2 regions of the Delftia sp. WSY_7 genome follow, and region 1 is predicted to be linked to the other one. Evidence: predicted binding sites of a transcription regulator. Region 1 holds the regulator's gene; the other holds the start of a gene.
The links. Region 1 encodes FliA, which starts transcription of late flagellar genes. Its sites were predicted from a motif close to CTAAAGTTTNNNNNNNNNNNGCCGNTA; they were not measured.
Positions count from the first base shown of each region.

Region 2: the regulator FliA is predicted to act here: its motif matches at 2,361-2,387, upstream of fliD (flagellar filament capping protein FliD).

Region 1 is NZ_JBICLB010000024.1:11,607-16,235, reverse strand. Features, by position in the region: gene ACF8ME_RS10335 (LysE family translocator) at 1-117, opposite strand, end outside; gene ACF8ME_RS10330 (PLP-dependent aminotransferase family protein) at 312-1,763, shown strand; gene ACF8ME_RS10325 (RNA polymerase sigma factor FliA) at 1,982-2,695, opposite strand; gene ACF8ME_RS10320 (hypothetical protein) at 2,701-3,582, opposite strand; gene flhF (flagellar biosynthesis protein FlhF) at 3,575-4,629, opposite strand, start outside.
Region 2 is NZ_JBICLB010000032.1:27-4,655, reverse strand. Features, by position in the region: gene ACF8ME_RS11940 (flagellar protein FliT) at 23-322, opposite strand; gene fliS (flagellar export chaperone FliS) at 325-738, opposite strand; gene fliD (flagellar filament capping protein FliD) at 860-2,251, opposite strand; gene ACF8ME_RS11925 (flagellin) at 2,418-3,320, opposite strand; gene ACF8ME_RS11920 (methyltransferase domain-containing protein) at 3,567-4,169, shown strand; partial or broken gene ACF8ME_RS11915 (flagellin) at 4,248-4,629, opposite strand, start outside.

The DNA of each region.
Region 1 (4,629 bases):
CGCCGGGCGCAGGCCGTGGTTGGCGGCCAGGGCCGTGGACAGCGTGGTGTTGGGGCCGGGGCTGAAGCTCATGGAAGCGGCGAGCAGCAGCAAGGCGGTGAGTTCGGACAGTGGCATGAGGCGGTGGCCCCGGAGGTCTCCATACAGGCGGCAAGGGGCTGTTGGGGAGGAGGGCACGGCAGGCCTGCTCCGCAGCACGAATGCCTGCAATATAGGTGCAAGACCTGTACAGTACCAATACAGTTGAACCCTCAATTGCATGTTCTGTATCGGCGCCCATCCCGATACAGTGACGTTTTGGTGACCCTCTCATGCCCGTTCCCCTTTCGCGGCTGGCGCCGCAGACCCTGAGTACCCAGTTGGCCGAACGCCTGGGAGAGCGCATCCGCATGCGCCTGCTGCCGGCGGGCGCACGCCTGCCCTCGGTGCGCGAATGCGCGCGCCAGCAGGGCGTGAGCACGCACACGGTGGTGGCCGCCTATGACCTGCTGCAGGCCCAGGGCCTGGTCGAGGCGCGGCCGCAAAGCGGCTTTTTCGTGCGCGATTTCGTGCAGGACGCACCGCTGCTGCAGTCCGAACAGGCCCGCGCCGCGCCTGCGGACGAGGCCACCGGCGCGCCCAAGGGCACGCGCATCAATGCCTCCATGCTGGTGCGCGGCATGTTCCACCAGAGCGTGGGCGGCAGGCCCCAGCCCGGCGCGGGCGTGCTGCCGGCCCAATGGCTGGAGGCAGGCTTTCTGGCCGCTGCCATGCGCAAGGCCTGCTCGGGAAAATCCCTGCACGACTCCTGCGTGGGCTATGGCGACCCGCTGGGCGACCTCAGCCTGCGCGAGGCGCTGTCGCGGCGCCTGGCGCGCCTGGGCATTGCGGCGGCGCCGCAGCACATCATCACCACCATGGGCGCAACGCATGGGCTGGACGTGGTCAGCCGGGCCCTGCTGCAGCCGGGCGATCCGGTGATGGTGGAGGAGCCCGGCTGGGCCGTGGAGTTCGCGCGCCTGGCATCGCTGGGCATGCGCGTGCTGCCCGTGCCGCGCGGCCCCGACGGGCCGGACCTGGCCGTGATGCAGCGGTACTGCGAAAGCTGTGCGCCCAAGCTCTACGTCAGCGTGAGCGTGCTGCACAACCCCACCGGGTACAGCCTGTCGCCGGCCAGCGCCCACGAGGTGCTGCAGCTGGCGCGGCGATTCGGCTTCTACGTGGTGGAGGACGATACCTATGGCGAGATCGCGCCCGACCACGCCGCACGCATGACCGTGCTGGACCGCCTTGGCCACAGCATCTACGTGAGCGGCTTCGCCAAGCTGCTGGCGCCCAACTGGCGCGTGGGCTATCTGGCGCCGCCGCCTGCGCTGGTGGAGCGCCTGGTGGACACCAAGCTGCTGTCCACGCTGACCACCCCCGCACTGACGGAACGCGCCCTGGCCCACTGCATGGACCAGGGCCAGCTGCGCCGCCATGCCGAGCGCCTGCGCCAGCACCTGGCCCAGGCCCGCATGCGCAGCGTGGCACTGGCCCAGCAGGCCGGTGCCCGCTTCGCGGCCGAGCCGGCCGGCATGTTCGGCTGGGTGGACACCGGCGTGGACACCGAAACCCTGGCCCAGCGCCTGCTGGACGCCGGCTACTTCATCGCCCCCGGCTCCATGTTCCACGCCGGCCGCCAGCCCAGCACCTGCATGCGCATCAACTTCGCCACCACGCAGGAACCCGCCTTCTGGCGCATCTTCGAACGCGAAGTCCAGGCCATGCGCGGCAGCGCATAGAAAAGGGAATGGGAGAGAGGAGAGGGGGAGGGGGCGGAAGGCGGGGAAGACTGTATCGACCCGCAAACATAGATCAGACCAGCAGCGCAAAAAACCGACGAGGCCCAAAGCGAGGGACACCGAGCAAGGGCCGCCCCGCCGCGAGGGTGTCGTCCCCCTCCCCCGCGAAGCGGGTAGAGAGGGGGAAGGCGCGTCAGCGCCTCAGGGGGTGCCCCCAGTCAATGCGCCCGCATCTTCGTACGCAGGCGCGCAATCGCCTGGCTGTGCAGCTGGCACACACGCGATTCGGTCACGCCCAGCACAGCGGCGATTTCCTTGAGGTTCATGTCGTGCTCGTAGTACATGCCCATGATGTACTGCTCGCGCTCGGGCAGGGCCTTGATGGCTTCGACCAGGGCCACGCGCAGGCGGTGGTCGCGCAGCAGCGCAAAGGGGTCGGCGCCGCTGTCGGCCACGTGGCGTTCGAGGAAGTCCTCGCCCTCGTCGCCGCCTGACATGTCTTCCAGGTAGACCAGTTGCGTGCCGCGCACCTTGCCCAGCAGCGACTGGTAGTCGTCCAGGTCCATGCCCAGCTCGTCGGCGATCTCGGACTCCAGCGGGGTGCGTCCCAGGCGCTGCTCCAGGCGGTGCAGCGCGTGCTCTATGTCCTTCTGGCTCTTGCGCGAGCTGCGGCTCATCCAGTCGCCCTCGCGCAGTTCATCGAGCATGGCGCCGCGGATGCGCTGGCTGGCGAAGGTCTCGAATTGCACGCCCTGCTCGCTCTCGAAGCGGGACAGGGCTTCGGCCAGGCCGATCATTCCGACCTGTATCAGATCATCAAGCTCCACATTGGGAGGCAGCTTGGCGATCATGTGCAGCGCGATCCGGCGTACCAGGGGTACGTGCCGACGGATCAGTGCATCGCGGTCGAGTTGGCCTTTGGCGGTGTACATGGCAGTCAGTGGCTCCAGGCATGGGATGCAGGCAGCGGTGCGTAGCCGGCGGCCAGGTCCTGGCCGCCATGCGGCAATACGCTGCCCGCATGGTTGAGCAACTGCAGCGCCAGGCGCTGCAGGTCCGGTGCATGGTGCAGGCGCACGGGCAGCAGCCCGGGCGCGTGGCCCAGATGGCGCTGTGCGCAGCGCAGCAGCGCGTCGATCTGTGACTGGCGCCGTTGCGCATCCTCGGCCTGGCTGCGGGCACCGGTCTGTCCGCGGCGCCAATCGTAGCTGGTCACATCCACGGGGTCAGCGCCGGGCAGCAGCGGCGCCAGCAGGCAGCGCAGGCCGGCATGCACGGCCAGCTGCTTGAGTTGGCGGTAGCAGCCCAGCACGCGGGGACCGTGTTCGGGCAGCACCATCAGCGGGTGCACGGCCTGGCCGGGCAGATTGCGGGCCAGCGTGTCGGCATCGGCATACAGCATGACGATGGCATAGCCGCGCACATGGCGCTGCAGCCATTGCATGGGCGTCATGCCGGCTTGCCGTGCCTGCAGGGGCAGCAGCTCCAGGCCCTGGCGGGCAGGCAGCACGGCCACCGAGCTGTGACGGGGGTCGGGGTGCAGGCCGGTACGGGCCTGCCAGGCGCTTTGCTGCAGCAGCTGGGCCAGGCCAGGCGCGTCGGCCGCCTCGCCCTGGCTGGCATCGAGCACCAGGACGGGCATGCCCAGGCGCTGCAGGCTGGCGCAGACCGGCCACAGCAGGGATTGCTCGGACTGGCCTTCAGGGTCGGCCGCCGTGTCGCGCAGCATGGCCAGCACACGCAGGCTGGACGGTGCTGCGGCGCCGGGCTGGCCGTGCAGGCCCAGGCCCTGGTGCAGTTGGGGGAAGGTCTCAAGCATGGCTGACCTCGCTGTCCATGGTGCTGGGGCTGGACGGGGTGAAGAAGAAGTCCAGGTCCAGCGCCTTGGGATCGAAGGCCGAGCGGGTGGAGGCGCGCATGGAGGCGGAGACCAGCTGCTGCGCATCGGCGCGCTCCCAGTCTTCGGGCACGCGCTGGCCGTTGGTCACGCCGCGCAGCTGCATCTGGTGGCGGATCAGCGTGTCCACCGAGGGGCCCAGCTTCACGGCCTCGTCCACCTTGGTGAGGATGGCCTGGCTGGAGCCGCGTGCCTTGAAGGCCTGCATCACATCGTCCAGCGCATCGCCCTGGCCGGCCGCGTTCACGGCCAGCAGCTTTTGCACGCCGGGCAGGTCCAGCAGGTCCAGGATTTCGTCCTTGCGCGGATCGCGCGGGGCCACGCCCGTGGTGTCGATCAGCACCAGCTGCTTGTTGGCCAGCAGGCCCAGCAGGTCCTGCAGCGCGGCGCGGTCATGGGCCAGGTGGGCGACCATGCCCAGCATGCGGCCGTAGGAGCGCAGCTGGTCGTGGGCGCCGACGCGGTAGGTGTCCAGGGTGATCAGGCCGACGCTGGAGGCGCCGTACTTGGCCGCGCACAGGGCCGCCAGCTTGGCCGTGGTCGTGGTCTTGCCCACGCCGGTGGAGCCCACCAGGGCGAAGACGCCGCCTTGCTCGTACAGCGGCTCCTGGCCGGCGTCGGTGCGCAGATTGCGTTCCAGCACCTGCATCAGCCAGCGCACGGCGTCGCCGGCGGACAGGTCCTGGGGCATGTGCTCGACCAGGGCGCGGGCCAGCACGGGGGAGTAGCCCGCGCGGATCAGCTTGTGCGTGAGATTGGCGTGGATGGGGTTCTGGCGCGTCTGGCCCAGCCAGGTCAGGGTGTTGAAGCGCTCTTCGATCAGGTCGCGCACGGACTGCAGCTCATCGCGCAGCGCCTGGGAGGCCATGGCTGGAGCGGGTTCGCTGCGCAGGGGCTCGCGCAGCGGCGCCTCGGCGCTGGCGCGCAGCGGATTGTGGCGGGCCACGGAAGGCGCGGGCTGTGCCTTGA
Region 2 (4,629 bases), on a different contig from region 1:
GCTGCCGCCGTCAGGCCATGGCTCAATGCATGGCGTGGGGCTGACCGTCGAACATGTGCTCGAACTGTGCCAGCCAGGGCTCGGCCAGCGTGCGGATCTGGGCATCGTTGCGCAGGATGCGCTGCATGATGCGGGCCTTCTCCTTGCGTTGCTCAGGCGCCAGCGGCTCGTCATGGGACTTGAGCCGCAGCTGCTCGATCAGCACGGCACAGGTGCCTTCGTAGCGCGTCACTCCCTCCCAATCCTTGTTCTGTGCGGCCTGCAGCATCTTGGCGCTGCTGTCTTCTATGGCCCGGTAAAAGTCAATCAATGTCAACTCCATTTCTAGGTCCCGGCAACGGCTGGCGTATCGGAGATATCGCTCCAGCCTTGCGCGATCGGCGCCAGAACGTCTTGGACCGATTGCAGCAATTGCACATCGTTGCGCAGATTGGCGAATGTCAGTTGGGTGATGCTGTAGTCATAAACCGTGATCAGGTTCTGGGCCAATTCCCCGCCCTGGTCAACATCTACGGCTGCCTTGAGGCCCTCCTCGAGAATGCGTACCGCCTTGCCGATCTGGATGCCCTTTTCTTCAATGCTGCCGCGCTGCATGGCGCCCTTGGCCGCATTCAGAGATGCATCCAGGGCATTGAACAATAGCTGAATCAGCATATGAGGGGATGCTCCATTCACAACCGACTGAACACCTACCTGGTTGTAAGCGCTAGCCCCACGGCGGTTGAACATCGAATTCATTCCAGCGTTCCTTGGTGTCTTGTTACCATGATTTTCGGCATCCAGGCGAGAAACTGAAGCCTCGCCTTGCATGCTGGACAAGCCTGATACGCAGGCTCGTCTCAATCATTAGACCTGAGGCCTATCTGTTCCACTGGCTTACTTGCTGTGACAGGTAAGAGCTAAGCACCGAGCTCGATCCCATCTTCTTGTCCAACGCTGCGTACTGTGTACGCATGCGCTGTTCAAAGGCTTCGGCGCGCTCGTTGACGCGGTCCTGGGCCTTGGTGTTGTCCTTCTTGAGCTGCTGTAAGCCCTTGGTCTTGGCATCAAACACCCCTGTGTCGAATTCGAGGACCTTGTCGGCGTACTCCTTCATCCGCAGGGCCAGGCCCTTTGTCTCTGGCTTGTCGGACTCGCCTTCCGCAGCAAAGACCTGCGCCAGCTTGCTGGGATCCTTCAGAACCGCTTCCAGATTGGACTTGTCCTTGGCAAGCGTGCCGAAGGCCAGCTTGCCGCCCTTGCCCAACTGTATGCCCAGGTCCGACAGGTTGATGCCACCGATCTGGGAAGCAAGCACCTCGCGCAGACCATTGGTCAGACCAACCATAGTGGAGTCACCTTGCATGACGCCGGCAGTCTTGCTCTCGGCATCGTACTTGGTGGACGCCACAAGCTTGTCGCTGATGGCGTTGTAGGCATCCATGAAGGCCTGGATGTTCTTCTTCATACCTTCGGTGTCAGAGACGACAGTCAGCAGTGTGGGTTCTCCGGTCTTGGTGGCTTGATTGACCGTGAAGCTCAAACCGGGGATGGTGTCCTTGAACTCGTTTGTCGCCGATTCCACCTTGATGCCGTTGACCGTGGCCTTGGCATTCTGTGCCAGTTGAACCACGCCACCATTGCTCGTATCACCGTTGGTCGCCTGTCCCGCATAGGCCAGGGAAGACAGATTGGCATCCGCGCCCGTCGCCTCGACGGTGAACTGGGCATCAGCGCCGGAATTCTTCGAACGCATGAGCAGCCGTTCGCCGTTCGCATCCTTGATCACGGAGGCGACCACGCCACTTTCACCCTGCTTGGCATTGATGGCCGCGACAACCTTGTCCATGGTCATCGATTCGCTGATCTGGACCTCGGTGGTCTTTCCTCCCATGGTGAACTTCAGCGTCCCGGGCCCGAAGTTCGAGGCAGCGGCAAAGCTCTTCGATGCCAGCGACTGGTTGCGAGCCACCTGGTCCACATCGATCTGTGTGCTGCCGGGCATCGCGCTGCCGGTCACGCTCACGGAAACCGCCGTGTTCGACGCCGTCGCCGTCGTCAGCGCCCAGGCATCCTTGTCGGCTAGTTTTCGGGCCGAGTCAGACAAGGTCGACATGAGCGACTTGATGCTGCCGACCGTCGAGATCTTGGTGTCAAGGGAAGATGCAGCCGTCTGCAACTGCACCAGAGGCTGCTTTTGCAGCGTCACCAACTGCGAAATCATCGATTCCACATTCAGGCCGCTGCCAATCCCCGCTGCTGTCAATGCCATAACGTACTCCTTTTTAGTGCTACGGGCCTAGAGCCTGTGCTGCGCCAGCGCACAAGGCTCCCAGGGCACGCGCAAGCCGCACGGCATGCAAGGAGCCCCACCACCAATGCTTCGGCATGCCGACCCCAGACTTGAGGCCATGCCGCCGCTTTTTTTTCGCGTTTCTTTACTGGATCAACTTGAGTACCGACTGGGGCAGCTGATTGGCCTGGGCCACCATCGCCGTGCCGGCCTGCTGCAGGATCTGCGTGCGACTCAGGTTGGCGGTTTCGGCGGCGAAGTCCGCATCCATGATGCGCGAGCGCGAGGCAGCCGTATTTTCCGATGCGACCTGCAGGTTGGCAATCACGGCTTCGAAGCGGTTCTGGGCTGCGCCGAAGGTGGCGCGGGTGTTGTTGACCTCATCCAGAGCCTTGTCGATTGCATCCATGGAGCTCCTGGCCGCAGCGGCATCGGTAGCGGTGCCCTGCAACGAGCCAAGAGCGCCGTCCAGGGTATCGACCACACGCGTGTTGGCTCCAGCCCCGACGGTAGCCTGGGTCACGCCCAGACCGCCATTGGCTGTCGCGGTCGCGAGATTCACGGCATCCAGTTGAATCTGGTTGTCCGTGCCAACATTCGCACCGACCTGGAATACGGCAACAGCACTGGTATTCAGCAGTTGGCGGCCATTGAACTGAGTGCTCGAGACCACACGGGCAATTTCCTGGGCCAGCTGTTGATACTCCTTATCCAGCGACGAGCGGTCATTGCTGCCATTCGTGTCGTTGGCCGCCTGCACGGCCAACTCACGCATGCGCTGGAGATTTTCGCCGATCTTGCTCAATGCGCCTTCAGCCGTCTGCGCCATGGAAATGCCATCGTTGGCATTGCGCATGGCCACATTCATGCCGCGCACCTGGGCATTCATGCGCTCGGCGATCGCCAGACCCGCTGCATCGTCCTTGGCACTGTTCACTCGCAGACCCGAAGACAGGCGCTGCATGGTGGTGGACAGTGAGGACTGCGACGTGTTGAGGTTGCGTTGCGCGTTCAGCGAAATGAGATTGGTATTGATGGTGGATGCCATGTGGCAACTCCTCGTTAGGCATGGACAATGGCTAGCCGCTCCGTGACCACAGGCCACCGAACGTCAGACAGCACGCCAGACACCGCCTAGCTCCGCCAATCTGATGCCATGCATTGTCCCGACGAGGCATGAGCCCAAAGCAGCGATAAAAACGGGCATCCCCCCCCAATTCGCGTCATTCCGCCGCTCCCGCCTGGTTACTCTAAGTGCGCACTTTCACCTCCTGCGCCCAGGCGCGCTCACCCTATGACCCGAACCCTTTTGCACGTTGGATGCGGCCCGCAACGCAAGTCCTCCACCTCTCCCGGCTTTCAGAGCGATGACTGGCAGGAACTGCGCCTGGACATCGATGCACGCGTAGAGCCGGACCTCATCGGCACGATGACGAACATGTCCGCCGTGGCGGATGCTTCCATTGATGCAATCTATTCCAGCCACAACATCGAGCACTTGTATCCGCACGAAGTTCCGCTTGCCCTTGCCGAGTTCCGACGCGTGCTCAAACCCGATGGTTTCGCCATCATCACCTGTCCCGATCTGCAGTCCGTCTGCGCTCTGGTGGCCAATGGCCAACTGACCGACCCCGCCTATATTTCGCCGGCCGGCCCCATCAGCCCGCTGGACATCCTATATGGCCTGCGCAGCTCCATGGCCCAGGGCAACCTCTACATGTCGCATCGCTGCGGCTTCACGGACAAGACCATGAACGATGCCCTGCGTGCCGCAGGCTTTCCGATCGTGGCGTCCGTGGCACGTCCCGAGTCCTATGACATCTGGGCGATCGCCAGCAACAGTACACGCGAGGAGGAAGAGATCCGCGACCTCGCCAGGCAGTATTTCCGGCTATAAAACACGCGCAAACGTAAAAAACCCGGCTAGGCCGGGTTTTTACTTTTCAGCATGCCGCCGTGATACGGCCTGCCATTCTCAGCGCAGCAGGGCAAGAACGCCCTGGGGCAGCTGGTTGGCCTGGGCCACCATGGCCGTGCCAGCCTGTTGCAGGATCTGGGCGCGGCTCAGGTTCGAGGTTTCACCAGCGAAGTCGGCATCCATGATGCGACCACGGGCTGCCGCAGTGTTTTCCGAGGCCACTTGCAGGTTGGCAATCGTTGCTTCGAAACGGTTCTGGGCCGCGCCGTAGTCGGCACGCATACCGTTGATGTTGTCCAGCGCCGAGTCGATGGCATCAACCTGGGCCAGCGCTGCAGACTCGACTGATCCCAGGCTTGCTGTGGAGTCGCTCAGGCTGCCAAGGCTCGTTGCCGAGGACACCACCACATTGATCTGGTTGTCGGCTGCAGTATTGGCA